3 regions of the Pseudomonas gozinkensis genome follow, and region 1 is predicted to be linked to each of the others. Evidence: predicted binding sites of a transcription regulator. Region 1 holds the regulator's gene; each other region holds the start of a gene.
What was found. The regulator sigma-54, encoded in region 1, starts transcription at its own class of promoters, with help from an activator protein. The targets are predictions, from matches to a motif close to ANTGGCATNNANNTTGCTNT.

Region 1 (7,219 bases):
GCGCGGTAATCCGGCGCTGGAAAGTGATACGGCACCGGGCCATCGGGTTCACCGGTCATGAATTGACGAATACGCGGATCATCCGAGCTCATCAGTTCGTCCGGCGTGCCCTGCCCCAATACCTGGCCATCACCGACCACATAGATGTAGTCAGCGATGCTCGCGGTTTCGGCGAGGTCGTGGGACACCACGATGCTGGTGATCCCCAGGGCATCGTTGAGCAGGCGGATCAGGCGAACCAGCACGCCCATGGCGATCGGATCCTGGCCGACGAACGGTTCGTCGTACATGAGGATCTGCGGATCGAGGGCAATGGCCCGGGCGAGCGCGACACGGCGTTTCATGCCGCCGGACAGCTCGTCGGGCATCAATTCGATGGCACCGCGCAGACCCACTGCCTGCAATTTGAGCAGCACGATGTCGCGGATCATCTCGTCCGGCAGGTCGGTATGAACACGCAGCGGGAAGGCGACGTTCTCGAACACGTCGAGATCGGTGAACAGCGCACCGCTCTGAAACAGCACGCCCATGTGCTTGCGCGCATCGAACAGATCGCTGCGCGACAGCTTCGGCAGGTTCTGGCCGTTGACCCAGACCTCGCCTTTGGATGGCCGCAACTGGGCGCCCATCAGGCGCAACAGCGTGGTCTTGCCACACCCGGAAGGCCCCATGATGCCGGTGACCTTGCCGCGCGGGATGCGGATATCGACGTTATTGAAAATGCTCCGCGCACCGCGCTTGAAGGAGACTCCCTTCAGCTCGACCGCGTAGGCGTTATCGGCACTCATCTAAACTCCTTGCGATGCAGCCTCTCACTCGGACGCCTGGCTTTCTTGGGAAAGCCCCTACATCCCGGGCAGGCCGAACTGGCGGCGAACTATATCACTGCAAAGGGCAAGCGCCCAAGGCCTGCACGGGCCCGCATTCTGCGAGTTGAAGGGCTTGAAGCCTTATTTGCAGAGTTTTGGTAACCAGGAATGACAAAGCACGACGAACTTGCGTGAGGCTTTTCAACATAACCGCTATAATCGCCGCCTTTTCATCGGGCTATACGATTTCTGACATGAGCCAAACCAGCGACCTGATTCAATCGGCACAACGCACCATCCGCCTCGAAGTGGAAGCCGTACAAGGCTTGTTGCCCCATATCGACGCCGATTTCGTACGCGCTTGCGAGATGATTCTGGCCAGCAAGGGCCGTGTCGTCGTGGTCGGCATGGGCAAGTCAGGGCACATCGGCAACAAAATCGCCGCGACCCTGGCCAGCACCGGCACACCGGCGTTTTTCGTGCACCCGGCCGAGGCCAGCCACGGTGACATGGGCATGATCACCCGTGACGACGTCATCCTGGCCCTGTCGAACTCCGGCTCCACCAACGAAATCGTCACCCTGCTGCCACTGATCAAGCGCCTGGGCATCCAGCTGATCAGCGTGACCGGCAACCCGCAATCGCCACTGGCCAAGGCCGCCGAGGTCAATCTCAACGTTCACGTCGAGCACGAAGCCTGCCCACTGAACCTGGCGCCGACCTCCTCGACCACCGCTGCGCTGGTCATGGGCGACGCTCTGGCCGTGGCGCTGCTGGAAGCACGCGGTTTCACCGCAGAAGACTTCGCCTTTTCCCACCCGGGCGGCGCACTGGGCCGACGCCTGCTGCTGAAAGTGGAAAACGTCATGCACGCCGGGCAGGAACTGCCGCAGGTACAGCGTGGCACCCTGCTCAAGGACGCACTGATGGAAATGACCCGCAAGGGTCTGGGCATGACCGTCATTCTTGAAGCCGACGGCAAACTGGCCGGGATCTTCACTGACGGCGACCTGCGTCGCACCCTGGATCGCAGCATTGATATTCACAGCGCCACCATCGACCAGGTGATGACCGTGCACGGCAAGACCGCCCGCGCCGAGATGCTCGCCGCCGAAGCCCTGAAAATCATGGAAGACCACCGAATCAACGCGCTGGTTGTCGTGGACGAAGAGGATCGCCCGATCGGCGCCTTCAACCTCTCCGACCTGCTGCGCGCAGGAGTGATGTAAATGAGCACCGATCTGCTGCAACGCGGCAAAGCCATCAAACTGGCGGTTTTCGACGTCGACGGTGTCCTCACCGACGGACGCCTGTACTTCCTTGAAGACGGCAGCGAGTTCAAGACCTTCAACACGCTCGATGGCCAGGGCATCAAGATGCTGATGAATGCCGGCGTACAGACCGCCATCATCAGCGGTCGCAAGACCCCGGTGGTCGAGCGTCGAGCAAAAAACCTGGGCATCCCGCACCTGTTTCAGGGACGCGAGGACAAACTGGTGGTTCTTGACGGCCTTCTGGAGCAACTGGGCCTAAGCTATGAACAAGTGGCTTACCTCGGTGACGACCTGCCTGACTTGCCGGTGATCCGCCGCGTAGGGCTGGGCATGGCCGTCGCCAACGCCGCCCCCTTCGTGCGCGAACACGCTCACGGTGTCACTCAGGCCCGTGGCGGCGAAGGTGCCGCCCGCGAATTCTGCGAACTGATCCTGCGCGCCCAAGGCAGCCTCGACGCCGCCAACAACGCGTACCTGTGAGTCCAACCATGTTTAGCAAAAAGTTTCGCAACATCCTGCTGTTCGGTTGCATCGCAGCGATTTTCGGTGCGGTCGGCTACTGGAACATCAGTCCGGAACGCTTCCTCGACAAACCGCCGGTTTCGGCAGAGGAAAGCCCGATCGACTGGTATGCGACCAATACCCACACGATCCAGTACCTCGAAGACGGCAAAGTGCAGTACGAAATGACGTCCGACAAGGCTGAGCACGTCAAGGCGACCGACATTACACTGGTCACCAAACCCGACCTGAACATGTTCCGTGGCACCGATTTCCCATGGCACGTGACCAGCGAGCGCGGCGAAGTGAACTCTGGCGGCACCGAAGTCGAGCTGATCGATTCGGTTCGGGTCAAGCGCACCGATGAAAAGAACCGCGACACCCTGATTACCAGCACACGCATGACCGTGTTCCCACAGCAGCAATATGCGCAGACCCAGCAACCCGTTAGAATCGACGGCGCTGGCGGTGTATCGACCGGCGTGGGAATGAAAGCGTATTTGAAGGAAAGCAGGATACACCTGCTATCGAACGTAAGAGGACAGTATGAGGCTCGTTAAAACCCTCCCTATTTTGCTCGGTCTGGGCGCAGCACTGGGAAGCGTGAGCGCCTGGGCTCTGCCGAACGATAGTCAGCAACCGATCCGCATCCAGGCCGACGACGCTCAGCTCGATGACAAGAATGGCATCGCGACCTACAAGGGCGACGTGATCATCACCCAGGGTTCGATGATCGTCAAAGGCAATACCGTGACCATGACCCGTGCGCCCAACGGCGACATCGACGTCGTGACCTCGGTGGGCAACCTGGCCTACTTCGAGCAATTGCAGACTGCCGGCGATGCCAAACCCGTACAGGGCTGGGGCGTGACCATTCAGTACCACGCACAGCAAAACCGCGTTGTACTGATCGACAAGGCAAAAGTCGTCGACAAGGACAACAACACCACTCAAGGCGAAAAGATCGTCTATGACACGGTGAAAAAACTGGCCAGCGCCGGTCGAGCCACCGGCAGCAAGGTCACCGAAGCGCGTCCGCGCATTGATATGGTGATCCAGCCGAAGAAGAAAACCGACGAGAAAACCCAGTAATGGCAACTCTGAAAGCTCAGCACCTGGCCAAGGCCTATAAAAGCCGCCAGGTTGTGCGTGACGTCAGCCTGTCGATCGACAGCGGCCAGATCGTCGGCCTGCTCGGCCCGAACGGCGCCGGCAAGACCACGTGCTTCTACATGATCGTCGGCCTGGTTCAGGCCGATCAGGGTCGCGTACTGATCGACGACCTGGACGTCAGTCACCAGCCGATGCACGGTCGTGCAAAGGCCGGTATCGGCTATCTGCCGCAAGAAGCGTCGATCTTCCGCAAACTGTCGGTGGCCGACAACATCATGGCTATCCTCGAGACCCGTCAGGAGCTCGACAAGGCCGGCCGTCGCAAGGAGCTGGAAAGCCTGCTGCAGGAGTTCCACATCAGCCACATCCGCGACAACCTCGGCATGAGCCTGTCCGGTGGTGAGCGCCGCCGCGTGGAAATTGCCCGCGCTCTGGCCACCGCACCGAAATTCATCCTGCTCGACGAACCGTTCGCCGGTGTCGACCCGATCTCGGTCGGCGACATCAAGCAGATCATCCACCACCTCAAGGCCAAGGGCATCGGTGTACTGATCACCGACCACAACGTCCGCGAGACGCTGGATATCTGCGAAACCGCCTACATCGTCAACGACGGCCAATTGATTGCCGAAGGCGACTCCGCGACCATCCTCGCCAACGATCTGGTGAAGGAAGTTTATCTGGGTCACGAGTTCCGCCTGTAAGCCACGCAGATGCCCGATCGGCTCGATCGGGCGCCACCCAGCGGGATGGGTCAACAAGGTTTTATCGCTTTTTACTGTTACAGCGCTCCAGGCAAACACGACGCTCCAAAGATTTTCACCACTGCCCGGATCGCCGCGTCAACAAAGTTTTATCGCTTTTTATTGTTACAGCGCTCTAGGCAAACACGACGCTCCAAAGATTTTCACCACTGCCCGGATCGCCGCGTCAACAAAGTTTTATCGCTTTTTATTGTTACAGCGCTCTAGGCAAACACGACGCTCCAAAGGTTTTCACCACTGCCCGGATCGCCGCGTCAACAAAGTTTTATCGCTTTTTATTGTTACAGCGCTCTAGGCAAACACTTCGGTTTCGGGCATATAATTTGCTTAAGTTTGGCGCTCCGGCGCCCTGTAGTGGATGGCGCATAGCGCCGGCGAATAAGGTGTTAAGCCCCTGCCATGAAACCATCGCTAGTCTTGAGAATGGGCCAGCAGCTGACGATGACACCGCAGCTGCAACAGGCCATCCGCCTGCTCCAATTGTCGACCCTGGATCTGCAACAGGAAATCCAGGAGGCTCTGGAATCCAATCCGATGCTCGAACGCCAGGAAGACGGCGACGACTTCGACAACTCCGATCCCATGGCCGACAACGCCGAACAGAAGCCCAACACCGAGATTCAGGAACCCTCCTACCAGGAAACCGCGCCGACCGTCGATAATCTCGAAGACGGCGAATGGAACGAACGAATCCCCAACGAACTGCCCGTCGACACCGCCTGGGAAGATGTCTACCAGACCAGCGCCAGCAGCCTGCCGAGCAGCGACGATGACGAGTGGGACTTCACCACCCGCACCTCCGCCGGCGAGAGCCTGCAAAGTCATCTGCTGTGGCAGTTGAACCTGGCACCGATGTCCGACACCGATCGCCTGATCGCCGTGACCCTGATCGATTGCATCAACAATCAGGGCTACCTCGACGAAACCCTCGAAGAAATCCTCGACGCCTTCGATCCGGAACTCGACATCGAGCTGGACGAGATTGAAGCTGTCCTGCACCGCATTCAGCAGTTCGAACCGGCCGGCATTGGTGCTCGCAACCTGGGCGAATGTCTGTTGCTGCAATTGCGCCAGCTGTCGGCCAAGACCCCTTGGCTGACCGAAGCCAAGCGCCTGGTCACCGATTACATCGACCTGCTCGGCAGCCGTGACTACAGCCAGCTGATGCGGCGCATGAAGCTCAAGGAAGACGAACTGCGCCAGGTCATCGAACTGGTACAGAGCCTGAACCCGCGACCTGGCTCGCAGATCGAGTCCACCGAAGCCGAATACGTAGTGCCTGACGTGATCGTGCGCAAGGACAACGAACGCTGGTTGGTTGAGCTGAACCAGGAGTCGGTGCCCCGTCTGCGGGTCAACGCCCAATACGCCGGTTTCGTGCGCCGCGCAGACACCAGCGCCGACAACACCTTCATGCGCAATCAGTTGCAGGAAGCCCGCTGGTTCATCAAGAGCCTGCAGAGCCGCAACGAAACCCTGATGAAAGTGGCCACCCAGATCGTCGAACATCAGCGCGGTTTTCTGGAGTACGGCGACGAAGCCATGAAGCCGCTGGTCCTGCATGACATCGCCGAAGCGGTTGGCATGCACGAGTCGACGATTTCCCGGGTGACCACGCAGAAATTCATGCATACCCCGCGGGGCATATATGAACTGAAATACTTTTTCTCCAGTCATGTGAGCACCTCCGAAGGCGGTGAATGCTCGTCCACGGCGATCCGCGCGATCATCAAGAAACTGGTTGCCGCGGAAAATCAGAAAAAGCCGTTGAGTGACAGCAAGATCGCTGGTTTACTGGAGGCACAAGGCATTCAGGTGGCTCGCCGCACCGTCGCCAAGTACCGCGAATCCCTTGGGATCGCGCCTTCGAGCGAACGCAAGCGGTTGATGTAAGCCACGTTACAGCGTTCCAGTGGCAGGCTCTTCGGCCTGCCGCTTTATGCACTGGCAACGAAGGAGAAGCTGTATGCAAGTCAACATCAGTGGACACCAACTGGAAGTTACCCAACCTCTCCGTGAGTACGTTGAGCAAAAGCTCAAGAGGCTTGAGGGACATTTCGACAAGATCACCAACGTGCAAGTCACGATGTGCGTCGAAAAGCTGAAGCAGAAAATCGAAGCCACGCTGCATATTCCCGGCAATGAGGTCGTCGCAAATGCGGAACATACCGACATGTACGCTGCGATCGACGCGCTGACCGACAAGCTTGATAAACAACTCAAAAAGCATAAGGAAAAGACCCAGAGCCTGCTTCAGGGCGCTACCGGTCGATAACGCCCACCCCCATGATCCGACTTGAAAGTATCCTGACCCCCGGCCGTTCCCTGGTGAACGTGCCGGGCGGCAGTAAAAAGAAAGCCCTCGAACAAATTGCCAACCTGATCGCCCGGGAAGTCCCGGATCTGGAGATGCAAGATGTCTTCGAGGCATTGATTGCCCGTGAAAAACTGGGTTCCACCGGTTTTGGCAACGGCATCGCCATTCCTCACTGCCGCCTCAAGGGCTGTGAAGCGCCGATCAGTGCGCTGATGCACCTTGATGCCCCTATCGATTTCGACGCTATCGACGGCGCGCCTGTGGACCTGCTGTTCGTCCTGCTGGTACCGGAAGCCGCCACCGATGCGCACCTGGAGCTGTTACGCCAGATCGCCAGCATGCTCGACCGCAAGGACGTGCGCGACAGACTGCGCAGCGCACCAAGCAACGAAGCCTTGTACCAGGTTGTACTGGAAGAACAGAACAGGCCGTAATCATGCG
Region 2 (7,219 bases), 690 kb from region 1:
TGGCCGCCGCTGGTGGAGATCTCGCCGATTTTCTGGTTCAGGGTGGCAATCGAGGTTGCCAGCTTGTTCACCTGGGACGCCATGTCGGACAGGTTGCCGTTGAGCGTGGCGTTCTGATCGTTCATCTGCTTGGCCAGCGCGTTGAAGCGACTGGTCAGGGCCTGCGCGCCGGTCAGCACCGACTGACGGGAGGTGTCGTCGGTGGCCGAGGCCGATACGCCTTGCATCGAAGTGAAGAATTTCTGCAGCACGCCGGTCAGGCCGGTGTTGGTGTCCGACAACGAGCCGTCCAGTGCAGTCGCCTGCGCACCGAAGGCGGCGGCTTCGCTGTTGAGCGACGTGGCGGTACGTAGCTGCGATTCGAGGTAAGAGTTGTACACCCGGCGCACGTCGGCCAGGGTCGTACCGGTGCCGATGAACACGTTGCCGTACTGAATCGAGGACTTGGTGCCCTGCACGGTTTGCTGGCGTGAATAACCGGCGGTGTCGACGTTGGCAATGTTGTTACCTGTCACAGCCAGAGAGGATGAACTCGCGTTCAACCCCGACATCCCGATATTGAGCAAACTCATGATTCAAACCTTACCTTGTGTTTATAAGGGCGTTGTTGAAACGCCGGCCGCAGCGTAGTTCTGATTAACCGTCATCTGTTTGGCAATCTGCGAAATCTTCGTCGCGTAGTTCGGGTCGGTCGCGTAACCGGCCTTTTGCAACTCGCGTACAAACTGTTCTGGGTTATCGGCCGACTTCAGCACATCTTGATAGCGATTATTGCTCTGCAGCAAAGTCACCAGATCGTGGAAGCTGTCCTTGTACGAGGCATAGGAACGGAACTCGGCCGTCTCCTTGACCATCTGCCCGTTGCGGAATTCGCTGGTGATCGCCCGGGCCGAATCGCCCTTCCAGTTGCTGCTGGCCTTGATGCCGAACAGGTTGTGACTGCTGCTGCCGTCCTGGGCGCGCATGACCGATTTGCCCCAACCGGTTTCCAGTGCAGCCTGAGCCACCAGATAACGCGGATCGACGCCAATGCGTGCGGCGGCTTCCTGGGCCATCGGCAGCATGGTGTTGACGAACTGGTCGGCGTTGCTGAACGCGCGCTTGGCGGGCGCCAGCGGGATCTGCGCCATGGCGCGACCGTAAATCTGCATCTGCCCGCCGGAGGCCTTGTCCGCCTCGGCGCGGTCCAGCCAGTCGCCGTTGTACAGCGGACCGGAACCGGTAGCAGCGGCGGTCGTGGCGCGTTGCGGGAGCTGAGTGGCCGCCGCCGGCGTGGCCGATGGCACCAGACCTGCGAGCAAGCGATCCGCCAGTTTCGGCGGCAGCGCCAGACGACGCTGGTTGATCATTTCCATGTCATTGCGATGGGTCAGCTCGGTGCTCGGCGCATGCACCGAACGCGATGCCCACAACGGACGCTCGCCATTGAGTCGCGACAACGGGCCATTGGTGGCCACGGTGCCGGCGGCAACCGGCGTGACCACGGCTGCGGCCCTGGCTTTGGCTTCTTCCTGCTTGGCGGCGGATGCGGCCGCAGCCTCGCCCGGCGCCATCGGTTTGTTCTTCGACATCTGGCGCATCAGCACGTCGGCCAGGCCGATACCCCCGCCCTCGCGAGACATGGAAACCGCCAGTTGCTGGTCGTACATTTCCTGATACTGCTTGGCTGCCGGCGTGTTGAGCGGGTTGTCCTGGCCCAGCGCTTCGGTGGCCGAACGCATCGACTTGAGCATTTCACCGAGGAACAACGATTCGAATTCCTGCGCAACCTTGCGCATGTTCGCATCGCTGTTCTTGTCGCCGACCTTGAGCTGGTTCAAGCGATTGAGGTCGGAGTACGAACCCGAATCACTGCTGCTGACCAGACCGCTTTTGCGCATATCCATGGTCGCCGTCCTCAGATCACGATCAGGTCGGCTTGCAACGCGCCGGCCTGCTTCAGTGCTTCGAGGATGGCCATCAGGTCACCCGGCGCAGCGCCGACCTGGTTCACCGCCCGGACGATCTCGTCGAGGGTGGTGCCCGGGCCGAACTTGAACATCGGCTTGGCTTCCTGTTCGGCATTGACCCGCGAGCGCGGCACCACGGCGGTCTGGCCGTTGGACAGCGGGCCCGGCTGACTGACGATCGGGTCTTCGGTGATGGTCACGGTCAGGCTGCCGTGGGTCACGGCGGCCGGCGAGACCTTCACGTTCTGGCCGATGACGATGGTGCCGGTGCGCGAGTTGATAATGACTTTCGCCACGGCCTGACCCGGATCGACCTCGAGGTTTTCCAGGATCGACAGATAGTCGACGCGCTGGCTCGGATCGAGCGGCGCGGTCACGCGGATCGAACCGCCGTCGATGGCCTGGGCAACGCCAGGGCCGAGCATGTCGTTGATCTTGTCGACGATGCGCTTGGCCGTGGTGAAGTCGGAACGGTTGAGGTTCAGCGTCAGGCTGTTGCCCTGGTTGAAACCGCTCGGCACCGAACGCTCGACCGACGCACCGCCAGGGATGCGACCGGCCGACGGAACGTTGACGGTGATCTTCGAACCGTCACGACCTTCGGCATCGAAACCGCCAACCACCAGGTTGCCCTGGGCGATGGCGTAGACGTTGCCGTCGATACCCTTGAGCGGGGTCAGCAACAGGGTGCCGCCGCGCAGGCTCTTGGAGTTACCGATGGACGAGACAGTGATGTCGACCTGCTGACCCGGCTTGGCGAACGCCGGCAGATCGGCACTCACCGACACCGCCGCGACGTTTTTCAACTGCACGTTGCCCGATCCCGGCGGCACTTTGATGCCGAACTGCGAGAGCATGTTGTTGAAGGTCTGCAGGGTGAACGGGGTCTGCGTGGTCTGGTCGCCGGTGCCGTTAAGACCGACCACCAGGCCATAGCCGATCAACTGGTTGGAACGCACGCCGGAAATGCTGGCGATGTCCTTCAACCGTTCGGCTTGTGCATTGAAGGCCGCCGACAGCAACAGCGCGGCCACCATAAAGCTTTTCAGATTCAACGTAGCCACCTAGAAAGGGAACAGCGGGCTGAGGAAGAAACGGTCGAACCAGCCTGGCTGACTCGCATCGGCGAACGAACCAGTGCCCGAGTAGGTGATGCGCGCATCGGCGACCCGGGTCGAGGACACGGTGTTGTCGGTGGCGATGTCATCGGCCCGCACGAGACCGGCGATCCGCACCAGTTCGTCACCGGTGTTGAGGGTCATCCACTTCTCGCCGCGCACGGCGATGATGCCGTTGGGCAGCACGTCGGCCACGGTCACAGTGATCGAACCGGTCAGGGTGTTGCCCTGGGCAGCCTTGCTGTCACCCTTGGTCGCGCGGTCGCCGCTGTAGCCGACGTCCAGGCTCAGATCGTTGCCGCCCAACGGGTTGTTGGTGGTGGCGCTGCCGCCGAACAGCGACGTCAGGCCGATGCCGGTCTTGCTGTTCTTGGCCACCTGCGAGTTGGCGTTCTTGCTGGCCTGGGTCTTCTCGTTCAGGGTGATGGTGATGATGTCACCGACCCGGAACGCCTTGCGGTCGCTGTACAGGTTCTGCTCGAAACCGGCCTGATAGATCGAGCCGTTGTTGGCAGCCGACGGCAACGGAGTGCGCGGCAACACCGGGGCGTAGTAAGGATCATTGGGCTTGGGCGTCGGAGCGACGCAGCCCGCGAGCGAGACGACCCCACTCAATGCCACAACAGATACAAAGCGCTTCATGACCCTTACCTCACGGTGTTGCAGGCGACCTCATGGCCGCCTCATAGACTTGATTACAGATTCTGCGTTACGAACGAGAGCATCTGGTCGGCGGTGGAGATCACCTTGGAGTTCATCTCGTACGCGCGCTGGGTGGTGATCATGTTGACCATCTCTTCCACAGTACTGACGTTGGAGGTTTCCAGGGTGTTCTGCAGGGTGGTACCGAAACCGTTCAGGCCCGGAGTACCGACTTGCGGTGCACCGGAAGCGGCGGTTTCCAGGAACAGGTTGTTGCCCACCGCTTGCAGACCGGCCGGGTTGATGAAGTCGGCGGTTTGCAGGTTGCCGATCACCTGGGCGGCAGGGTTGCCGGCAATGGTGATCGACACGGTGCCGTCACGACCTACAGTGAAGGTCTGGGCGTTGTTCGGGATGACAATCGCCGGCTCCAGGGCGAAACCGCTGGCGTTGACGATCTGGCCGTTGGAGTCGAGGTGGAAAGTACCGTCACGGGTGTAGGACGTGGTGCCGTCCGGTTGCAGGATCTGGAAGAAACCGCGACCGTCGATGGCCATGTCCAGCGGCTGCTCGGTGGTTTGCAAGCTGCCGGCGGTGAAGTTCTTCTGGGTGCCGACGATGCGCACACCGGTACCCACTTGCAGACCCGACGGCAGCTCGCTGTCCTGGGTCGACTGGGCGCCTGGCTGACGCTTGATCTGGTACAGCAGGTCCTGGAACTCGGCGCGGTCACGTTTGAAACCCGTGGTCGACACGTTCGCCAGGTTGTTGGAAATGGTGGTCAGGTTGGTGTCCTGGGCGGACAGACCGGTTTTGGCAACCCATAGAGCCGGAAGCATTCGATTCTCCTCGTGCGCCTGTTTTACGGCGCGACGTTCTGATAATTAGCTGATCTGCAAGACCCGAGCCATGGCCTGGTCGTCGTCTTTGGCGGTGTTCATCATCTTGACGTGCAACTCGAACTGCTTGGCCAGGGCCAGCACCGACGTCATTTCTTCCACGGCATTGACGTTGCTCGACTCCAGGAAACCCGACACCAGTTTGACGTTGGCATCGGCCGGCGCAGGCTGGCCGTCCTTGGTGTAAATCGAACCGTCCAGGCCCTTGTTCATGTTCTTGATGTCCGGGTTGACCAGCTTGATGCGGTCGACTTCGGCCATGACGCGCGGGCCTTCGCCCATCGCACGGATGCTGATGGTGCCGTCTTCACCGACTTCCACCTGCTGCTCCGGCGGCACGGCGATCGGCCCGCCATTGCCCATGACCGGCATGCCGTTGCCGGCACGCAAGACGCCGAGGGCATCGATATTGAGGCTGCCGGTGCGCACGTAGCTTTCACCGCCATTGGGGTTCTGCACGGCGATGAAGCCGTTGCCGCTGACGGCGACGTCGAGGTCACGGCCGGTCTGCACCAGCGAGCCCGGCGTGAAGTCGGTGGCGGGCCGTTCGCTCATGGCAAACGCACGCGCCGGAAAGCTGTCACCGAATACCGGCATCGAACGCGCCTGCTCCAGGTCGCGCTGAAAACCGTTGGTGGAGATGTTCGCCAGGTTGTTGGCATGAGCCTTTTGCGCCAGTGCGTTCTGGCTGGCGCCGGTCATTGCCACATAAAGGTACTTGTCCACACTCTTTCCTCTGCATGCCGGACGTTTGCCGCCCACCGCTGTACTGCTGAGCCATAAGCAATTTGCAGACCAACTTTTTTCTGGCGGCCGAAGGCCCGGTAAACAAAGGACTTGAGGGATTTTGCGGAGAGGAGGGAAATGTATCGAAGACGAAAAACCGGCGGTGTCATGCCGCTTGGCGGCAAACACCGACGCGGAGGTTGCCCGGACTACCGCTTTCGCGAGCAAGCTCGCTCCCACAAGAGATCGCATGTCCACTGTGGGAGCGAGCTTGCTCGCGATGAGGCCACCAGAAGCGATGCAATTACCGGTTAAGACTCACTCTTGCCGACTTCGTACTCACGCAGCTTGTTGGCAATCGTGGTGTGCGAAACCCCGAGCCGCTTGCCCAGCTGCCGGCTGCTCGGATGCTCGGAATACAAGCGCTCCAGCACCGCTTTCTCGAAGCGCCCGACAATCTCGTCGAGCCCGCCTTCGAGGGAGAAATCGCCAAGCGGCTGACGCACACCGTAATCCGGCAGACGAATGTGCTCGGCCTTGACCGTGCCGCCGTCGCACAGCGAAACCGCCTGAAACAATACGTTCTCCAGCTGCCGCACGTTGCCCGGCCAATGATAGCGACTGAGCCGGTCCATTGCCGCCGGCGCCAGTTTCGGCAACGGGCAGCCGATCTGCCGACTGGCCTGATCGAGAAAGTGCTCCACCAGCGGCGTCAAACCGTCGAGGCATTCGCGCAGTGGCGGAATGTGCAGTGAAAGCACGTTCAAGCGGTGATACAGATCCTGACGAAACTCGCCGCGAGCGCACAGCTCCGACAAGTCCACCTGGGTTGCGCAGATCACCCGTACGTCCAGGTAAACCTCTTCATCACTGCCTACGCGACGGAAGCAGCCGTCCTGCAGGAAGCGCAGCAATTTCACCTGCAAGCGCGGGCTCATTTCGCCGACGCCATCGAGGAACAGCGTGCCGCCCGCCGTCAGTTCCAGCAGCCCGAGCTTGCCTTCGGCCCGCGCGCCTTCAAAGGCACCGGGGCCGTAGCCGAACAGCTCGGTCTCGGCCATCGACTCCGGCAGCCCAGCGCAGTTGAGCGCCATCAAGGGTGACTGGCCGCGCGGGCTCGCCAGGTGACAGGCCCGCGCCAGCAATTCCTTGCCAGTGCCGGTTTCACCTTCAATCAGAAGCGGTGCATCCAGCGGCGCCATGCGTCGTGCTTCGCGCACCACCGCCGCCATCACTTTCGAGCTCTGGAAGATACTGTCGAAGCCTCGCAGCTCCTGTTTGCGCACGTTGTAGATGCGCTCGCCGACGCGGTCCGCACGGTGCAAGGTCAGCACGGCACCGGCCATGGCTTCGCTGTCGTCGTGCTCCGATTGCAGCGGCGCGATGTCGGCCAGAAAAATGTCGCCCTTGACCTTGACCCGCATCCCGTTGATTCGCGACTTGTTCGCGCGCACCAGCTCCGGCAGGTCGAAATCTTCGGCGTAGCGTGACAGCGGAATCCCTGGCACCTCGTCCACCCGCACCCCAAGCAACTGCGCCGCCGCACGGTTGGCCGCAACAATGGAGCCGCCCATGTCGATCGACAACACCGGAAACTCCAGCGCCCCCAGCAGCGCATTCAACTCCATGTGCCGCCGCTCGCTGGGCATCAGCCCTACCCGCTTGACGCCGAACACCCCGGCAATCGCCTCGAACTTGGGCCGCAGCGCCTGGAACTGAATGTTGATCAGGTTAGGGCAATGCAGGTAGATCGCGTTGCCATGCTCACCGCCAACCTCGCCACGGGCGACGTTGATCCCGTACTCCACCAGCAGATTGAGGATGTCGCGAAGGATGCCGATGCGGTTCTGGCAGTGGACTTTGATACGCATATAAAGGCCCGACG
Region 3 (7,219 bases), 660 kb from region 1:
CCAACGGATAGAACGGTCGTCATCGACGATCCACACGGTTTCACTACGGCTCATGTCGATGTGGCTCCTTGTTCCAGTGGCAGAAAGATCGAGAACGTGGTGTGGCCTGGATGGCTGTCACACTCGATCAGGCCCTGGTGCTGGCTGATGATGTTCTGGGTAATGGCCAGGCCCAGCCCGGTACCGTCCGGACGGCCGCTGACCATGGGAAAGAAGATGGTTTCCTGGAGTTCCGCCGGAATGCCCGGGCCGTTGTCGATGATCTCGATCTTGGTCACCAGACGATGGCGGACGTGGCCGATGGTGAACTGACGCATGGCGCGGGTACGCAGGCTGATGCGGCCCAGGCGCAGCTCGTTCTGGCTGCTGATGGCCTGCATCGCGTTGCGCACGATGTTCAGCACCGCCTGAATCATTTGTTCGCGGTCGATCAGGACGTCGGGAATGCTCGGGTCGTAATCGCGCACCAGCGTGATGCAGCCCTGACTTTCGGCCTCGACCAGTTGGCAGACGCGCTCCAGCACTTCGTGGACATTGCACAGGGCCAGCGACGGCAGTTTGTTCGAGCCGAGCATGCGGTCGACCAGATTGCGCAGGCGGTCGGCCTCTTCGATGATCACGTTGGTGTAGTCGCGCAGGCTGTCTTCCGGCAGTTCCCGGGCCAGCAGTTGCGCGGCGCCTCGGATGCCGCCCAGCGGGTTCTTGATCTCGTGGGCGAGGCCGCGCACCAGCATCTTGCTGGTTTCCTGCTTCGACAGCTGCGCCTCTTCCTTGGTGATCCGCAACAGGCGGTCACGGGGATGGACTTCCAGCAGGAGCAGGGTCGCACCGTTGCTGAGGATGGGCGTCACCGCGTAATCCACGGTCAGGGTCTGGCCGGTGAGGGCAGTGAGCATCGCTTCGCGCTTGGTGAACGGGTGCGCCTGTTCCACCGCCTGGCGCAACGAGTTGAGCGCCTCGGTGGACTCGGTGAACAGCTCGCTGATGAACTGCCCATGGCTGCGCTGACCGCTGATGGCCAGCAGCATCTCCGCCGCCGGGTTCATGTACTCGAGGCGCAATTCGCTGTCGAGCAGGATAGTGGCGGTGGTCAGGTTGTCGAGTAGCAAGCGATGCAGTGCGTCACTGATGGTCATGAGGACCTCTTTTGGAGCATGGCGCGCGCAGGGATACAGCGCTGATGCGAGGAAAATGCAAAAACCAAACCAAGGCTCCGAAAAGAAGCGTTCAACCCCTGAAACGGGCGTTTGACGCTCGTTTGCGTGGCAGTCAAACCGCTCTGGCGGGTACTTTCGAACCAAAATGGGTTGGAATGTGAGTACGGTGCAGCGTATTGCACCAATATAGTGCGCAAAGCTGAACGGCGTCAGAAGAAACGCAGGAAAGGATTTTTCGGTTCAGCGGGTTTGTCTTTCAGCGGACATTCCGGGCGCACGCCATAGTCGGCGCTGACGCACGGTTTGACCTGACGCTTCTGCGCCAGGGAGATGCGCTGCATGTGGAACGGCTGGTTGGCGGTTTTCTCTACGGTTCGGCCGTGTGCATCGAGGATTTCCACCGACAGGTTGTGGCTGCCACGATCAATGTTGCTCAGCGGGAACACCGGACTCAGGCCGGGCTCACCGACGGCCTGGCCATCCAGCAGCAGACGATACAGATGACCTCTTTGCAGGCCCGGCTCGCTGGTGACGCTGACGATCAGCTCGCCGGCGCTGCTGCGGATGGTCGCATCCGGCTCGGGGATCAGCACCCGCAGCATGTCGTAGTGGAACAGCGGCGGCTCTGCTGATTTTTTCGAAGGCGTGACCGGTGCAGCGCCGGTCGGATTCGAGGCCATGCGATTGCTGGTGGCCAGCGGTACACGCTTGGCGTTGCCATGCGGTTGATCGGTGTAGACGCGATTGCCCTGTGCGTCGATGTAAGTGAACACCTCGGCCGATGCGCCGAGCGCGATCAGTGAAAGGCACAAGGCAATCAATCCCCGCATCATGGTTTGTGCACCCGCTGCACGGTGAACACCACCGCCGGACTTTGCTGAAGGATCGCCTCGCCATCGATCACCTGCACCGCCAGCCGATGTTCGCCCCGGTCGACATTCACCAGTTGCAGGATTGGCACATTGCTCGGCTGGCCATAGGGCGCGTCGTCCAGCAGCAGACGCAATTGATGCGGCGGTTGCAGGCGCGGCTTGATCAGCACACTGACCGTGAACGTGCCGTTGTTGGCGCGCAGGGCTTCCTCGGTGGGCAGGCCGGTCAGCTCCAATACTTCATAGGCATTGCGCGCCGGCGCTTGGCTAACCGTGTCTGACGATGGCGCACTCGGTGCCTGCGGCTGGACGCTATTGAGCGGCGGCAAATCCACCGCTTGCGCCTGCACGCCGTCCGGCGCGTGATCGCTGTACACCGTGTTGCCGCTGGCGTCGGTGTACTTGTAGATCTGCGCGGCGGCGGGCAGGGCGATCAGCAGCAGAATGTAGAGAAAGGTGCGACCCATGAAATCGACCGGTAACGAAAGCGATGGGTTGCAGCATAGGCCAGGCGCGGCGGTTGGCCCAACCCAGCACACATCCAGAGATTATTCGGTTGATCGTTCCCACGCTGCGTGGGAACGCCTCAAGGGACGCTCCGCGTCCGGTGACGCGGAGCGTCACGGGCTGCATTCCCACGCAGAGCGTGGGAACGATCAAACATCCGGGCACAAAAAAGGCCTCCCGAAGGAGGCCTCTTTTTGTCACGCCGCGTAGCGCGGCGCTACCGGATCAGCAGCTGTAGTACAGCTCATATTCCAGTGGGTGTACGAAGGTGCGGACCTTGATTTCTTCTTCGGATTTCAGCGCGATGTAAGCATCGATGAAGTCGTCGGAGAACACGCCGCCCTTGGTCAGGAACGCACGGCCCTTGTCCAGCTCTTCCAGGGCTTCTTTCAGGCTGCCGCAAACTTGCGGGATCTCTTTCGCCTCTTCAGGCGGCAGGTCGTACAGGTTTTTGTCGGCAGCATCGCCTGGGTGGATCTTGTTCTGGATACCGTCCAGGCCGGCCATCAGCAGTGCTGCGAAAGCCAGGTACGGGTTGGCAGCCGGATCCGGGAAACGGGCTTCGATACGACGGCCGCGTGGGCTGTTGACGTAAGGAATACGGATCGAGGCGGAACGGTTGCGAGCGGAGTAGGCCAGCATCACTGGAGCTTCGAAGCCTGGCACCAGACGCTTGTAGGAGTTGGTGGCCGGGTTGGTGAAGCCGTTCAGGGCCTTACCGTGCTTGATGATGCCGCCGATGAAGTACAGGGCGGTATCGGACAGGCCGGCATAACCTTCACCTGCGAAGGTGTTCTTGCCATCTTTGGAGATGGACATGTGAACGTGCATGCCCGAACCGTTGTCGCCGTACAGCGGCTTCGGCATGAAGGTCGCAGTGCGGCCGTAGGCGTCGGCAACGTTGTGTACAACGTATTTCAGAGTCTGAACTTCGTCAGCTTTCTTCACCAGGGTGTTGAACTTGACACCAATTTCGTTCTGACCGGCAGTTGCCACTTCGTGGTGGTGAACTTCAACGGTCTGGCCCATCTCTTCCAGCGCGTTGCACATGGAAGTACGGATTTCGTGGTCGTGGTCGAACGGCGGAACCGGGAAGTAGCCGCCTTTCACGCCTGGACGGTGGCCTTTGTTGCCGCCTTCCACGTCCTGGTCGGACATCCACGAGCCTTGCTCGGAGTAGATCTTGAACATGGAACCGGAGATGTCGGACTTGAACTTCACTTCGTCGAAGATGAAGAACTCTGGCTCTGGACCGGCGAATACGGTGTCACCGATACCGGTGGTCTTCAGGTATTCCTCGGCGCGGTGGGCGATGGCGCGCGGGTCGCGATCGTAACCTTGCATGGTCGAAGGTTCGATGATGTCGCAGACCAGGATCAGGGTCGGCTCTTCGGTGAACGGGTCCAGAACGGCGGTTTCGTCGTCCGGCAGCAGGATCATGTCGGAGGCTTCGATGCCTTTCCAGCCAGCGATGGAGGAACCGTCGAACATCTTGCCAACTTCGAAGAAGTCGTCTTCCAGCGCATCGCGAGCCGGCATGGTCACGTGGTGCTGAGTGCCTTTGGTGTCCGTGAAGCGCAGATCAATCCACTTGACGTCATGATCTTTGATGAGTTGAACCGACTTCGACATAGTGTCCTCCGGGTGAATTAGGGCGGGTAGTGGATGCCCTTAATAGTGGTGATGCCGGCGCGAATACTCTGCCAAGGCAACCTGCCTCACAAGGGAGCAAATTGCATGCCAGTGCCCCAGCATGGGTTTTTTGCCCCAAATTCACGCTTCTAAAGGTCGAAAGCGCCTTAAAGGCGAAAATCTCGCCCTTTAATGTAGCGCTCAAATCGAAAAATGACCCGTTTTGGTGCGCACAAAACCTTCTGCACATTAACTGGTTAAACCTTGAGCAATTTCCGCTATAATCCGCGCCCCCCTTTTTCGGCTGGCCCTGCGCGCGCTGTTTTCATGAAACTAATCGTAAAAGTCTTCCCCGAGATCACCATCAAAAGCCGACCTGTCCGGACGAAATTCATCCGCCAACTGGCCAAGAACATCCGCACCGTGCTCCGCGACCTGGACCCGGCCGTGGTGGTGAACGGTGTGTGGGACAATCTCGAGCTGGAAACCCGCGTCACCGACCCCAAGGCCCTGAAAGAGATGGGCGAACGCCTGACCTGCATGCCGGGCATCGCGCACTTCCTGCAGATCGACGAGTACTCGCTGGGTGACTTCGACGACATCACCGAGAAGTGCAAGCAGCACTACGGCGATGCGCTGGCCGGGAAGATCTTTTCGGTGCGCTGCAAGCGTGCAGGCAAGCATGCATTCAGCTCGATGGACGTCGAAAAATACGTCGGCAGCAAGCTGCGCCGTGAGTGTGGCGCTGCCGGAATCGACCTGAAACAGCCGGAAATCGAAGTTCGCATCGAAGTTCGCGACAAACGGTTGTTCGTGATCCACAGCCAACACAATGGCATCGGCGGCTATCCGCTCGGTGCGCTGGAGCAGACGCTGGTATTGATGTCCGGCGGCTTTGACTCGACGGTTGCCGCGTACCAGATCATTCGTCGCGGCCTGATGGCGCACTTCTGCTTCTTCAACCTGGGCGGTCGTGCCCACGAATTGGGCGTGATGGAAGTCGCGCATTTCATCTGGAAGAAGTACGGCAGCTCGCAACGCGTGCTATTTGTCAGTGTTCCGTTCGAAGAAGTACTGGGCGAAATTCTCGGCAAGGTCGACGACAGTCATATGGGCGTCGTATTGAAGCGTATGATGTTGCGCGCGGCGTCGAACATTGCCGAACGCCTGCACATCGATGCGCTGGTCACCGGCGAAGCGATTTCCCAGGTGTCGAGCCAGACGTTGCCGAACCTGTCGGTCATCGATTGCGTCACCGACAAGCTGGTGCTGCGACCGCTGATCGTCGCCCACAAGCAGGATATCATCGACACGGCCGACCAGATCGGTACCGGTGATTTCGCCCGGCACATGCCGGAATACTGCGGCGTCATCTCGGTCAACCCGAAGACCGCCGCCAAGCGTGGCCGGGTCGAGCACGAAGAGCAGGAATTCGACATGGCGGTGCTCGAGCGTGCGCTCGCAAACGCCAGACTGGTGCCGATCGATCGGGTGATCGACGAATTGGGCCAGGATTTGCAGATCGAAGAAGTCAGCGAAGCGCTGGCTGGTCAGATCGTCATCGACATCCGTCACCCGGATGCCGCCGAGGATGACCCGCTGGAGCTCGCCGGCATAGAGGTACAGACGATGCCGTTCTACGCAGTGAACGCTCGTTTCAAGGAACTGGACCCTACTCGCCAGTACCTGCTGTATTGCGACAAAGGCGTGATGAGTCGCCTGCATGCCCACCATTTGCTCAGTGAGGGGCATGCCAATGTGCGCGTTTATCGACCGAGCTAAGTGCCCGGGGCTGTTTGCCTGTGGCCTGCGTCACCGGCCCCCCGACACCGCCGTCAAGCTGTAACGGCCATGCCGGACACTACTGTCAATCGCTGCCAAGACTTGTCAGCAAACCGAATCCTCTGATCGAGATACACAAGTGATCGAAAATCTACGCAACATCGCCATCATTGCCCACGTTGACCATGGTAAGACCACCCTGGTAGACAAACTCCTGCGTCAATCCGGCACCCTGGAGCGCAACGAGCTCAACGACGAGCGCGTGATGGACTCCAACGACCAGGAAAAAGAGCGCGGCATTACCATTCTGGCGAAAAACACCGCCATCAACTGGAACGGCTACCACATCAACATCGTGGACACCCCGGGCCACGCCGACTTCGGCGGCGAAGTTGAGCGCGTTATGTCCATGGTTGACTCCGTGCTGCTGCTGGTCGACGCCCAAGACGGCCCTATGCCGCAAACCCGTTTCGTGACCAAGAAGGCTTTCGAAGCCGGCCTGCGTCCAATCGTGGTCATCAACAAGGTTGACCGTCCGGGCGCGCGTCCTGACTGGGTTCTGGACCAGATCTTCGATCTGTTCGACAACCTGGGCGCTACTGAAGAACAACTGGACTTCCAGGTTGTTTACGCTTCGGCCCTGAACGGCATCGCCGGTCTGGACCACACCGCCATGGGCGAAGACATGACCGCGCTGTACCAGGCGGTAGTCGACCACGTTCCGCCTCCGGCTGTTGACCGTGACGGTCCGTTCCAGATGCAGATCTCCGCTCTGGACTACAACAGCTTCCTGGGTGTTATCGGTGTTGGCCGTATCGCCCGTGGTCGCGTCAAGCCGAACACCCCGGTTGTCGCTATCAGCGCCGACGGCAAGCGCCGCAACGGTCGTATCCTGAAGCTGATGGGTCACCACGGTCTGCACCGCGTTGACGTTGAAGAAGCAGCGGCCGGCGACATCGTCTGCATCAGTGGTTTCGACGAGCTGTTCATCTCCGACACCCTGTGTGACATCAACAACGTCGAGGCGATGAAGCCTCTGACCGTTGACGAGCCAACCGTTTCCATGACCTTCCAGGTAAACGACTCGCCATTCTGCGGTAAAGAAGGCAAGTTCGTGACCTCCCGTAACATCAAGGATCGTCTGGACAAAGAGCTGCTGTACAACGTTGCACTGCGCGTTGAAGAAGGCGACTCGGCTGACAAGTTCAAGGTTTCCGGCCGTGGTGAGCTGCACCTCTCGGTACTGATCGAAACCATGCGTCGCGAAGG

Region 2: IHQ43_RS07905 (flagellar basal body rod protein FlgF) is a predicted target of sigma-54. The motif match lies at 5,389-5,408, and genes of this name have one in related genera.
Region 3: glnA (type I glutamate--ammonia ligase) is a predicted target of sigma-54. The motif match lies at 4,262-4,281, and genes of this name have one in related genera.

The regions. Positions count from the first base shown of each region.
Region 1 covers NZ_CP062253.1:1,066,078-1,073,296, reverse strand. The annotation lists gene IHQ43_RS04640 (ATP-binding cassette domain-containing protein) at 1-788, opposite strand, end outside; gene IHQ43_RS04635 (KpsF/GutQ family sugar-phosphate isomerase) at 1,064-2,038, shown strand; gene IHQ43_RS04630 (KdsC family phosphatase) at 2,039-2,563, shown strand; gene lptC (LPS export ABC transporter periplasmic protein LptC) at 2,572-3,144, shown strand; gene lptA (lipopolysaccharide transport periplasmic protein LptA) at 3,131-3,676, shown strand; gene lptB (LPS export ABC transporter ATP-binding protein) at 3,676-4,401, shown strand; gene IHQ43_RS04610 (RNA polymerase factor sigma-54) at 4,861-6,354, shown strand; gene hpf (ribosome hibernation-promoting factor, HPF/YfiA family) at 6,428-6,736, shown strand; gene ptsN (PTS IIA-like nitrogen regulatory protein PtsN) at 6,748-7,212, shown strand; gene rapZ (RNase adapter RapZ) at 7,215-7,219, shown strand, end outside.
Region 2 covers NZ_CP062253.1:1,752,614-1,759,832, reverse strand. The annotation lists gene flgK (flagellar hook-associated protein FlgK) at 1-572, opposite strand, end outside; gene flgJ (flagellar assembly peptidoglycan hydrolase FlgJ) at 594-1,886, opposite strand; gene IHQ43_RS07920 (flagellar basal body P-ring protein FlgI) at 1,898-2,986, opposite strand; gene flgH (flagellar basal body L-ring protein FlgH) at 3,014-3,709, opposite strand; gene flgG (flagellar basal-body rod protein FlgG) at 3,763-4,548, opposite strand; gene IHQ43_RS07905 (flagellar basal body rod protein FlgF) at 4,594-5,334, opposite strand; gene IHQ43_RS07900 (sigma-54-dependent transcriptional regulator) at 5,646-7,205, opposite strand.
Region 3 covers NZ_CP062253.1:409,617-416,835, forward strand. The annotation lists gene ntrC (nitrogen regulation protein NR(I)) at 1-54, opposite strand, end outside; gene glnL (nitrogen regulation protein NR(II)) at 51-1,136, opposite strand; gene IHQ43_RS01830 (DUF4124 domain-containing protein) at 1,367-1,990, opposite strand; gene IHQ43_RS01835 (DUF4124 domain-containing protein) at 1,987-2,496, opposite strand; gene glnA (type I glutamate--ammonia ligase) at 2,762-4,168, opposite strand; gene thiI (tRNA uracil 4-sulfurtransferase ThiI) at 4,496-5,950, shown strand; gene typA (translational GTPase TypA) at 6,090-7,219, shown strand, end outside.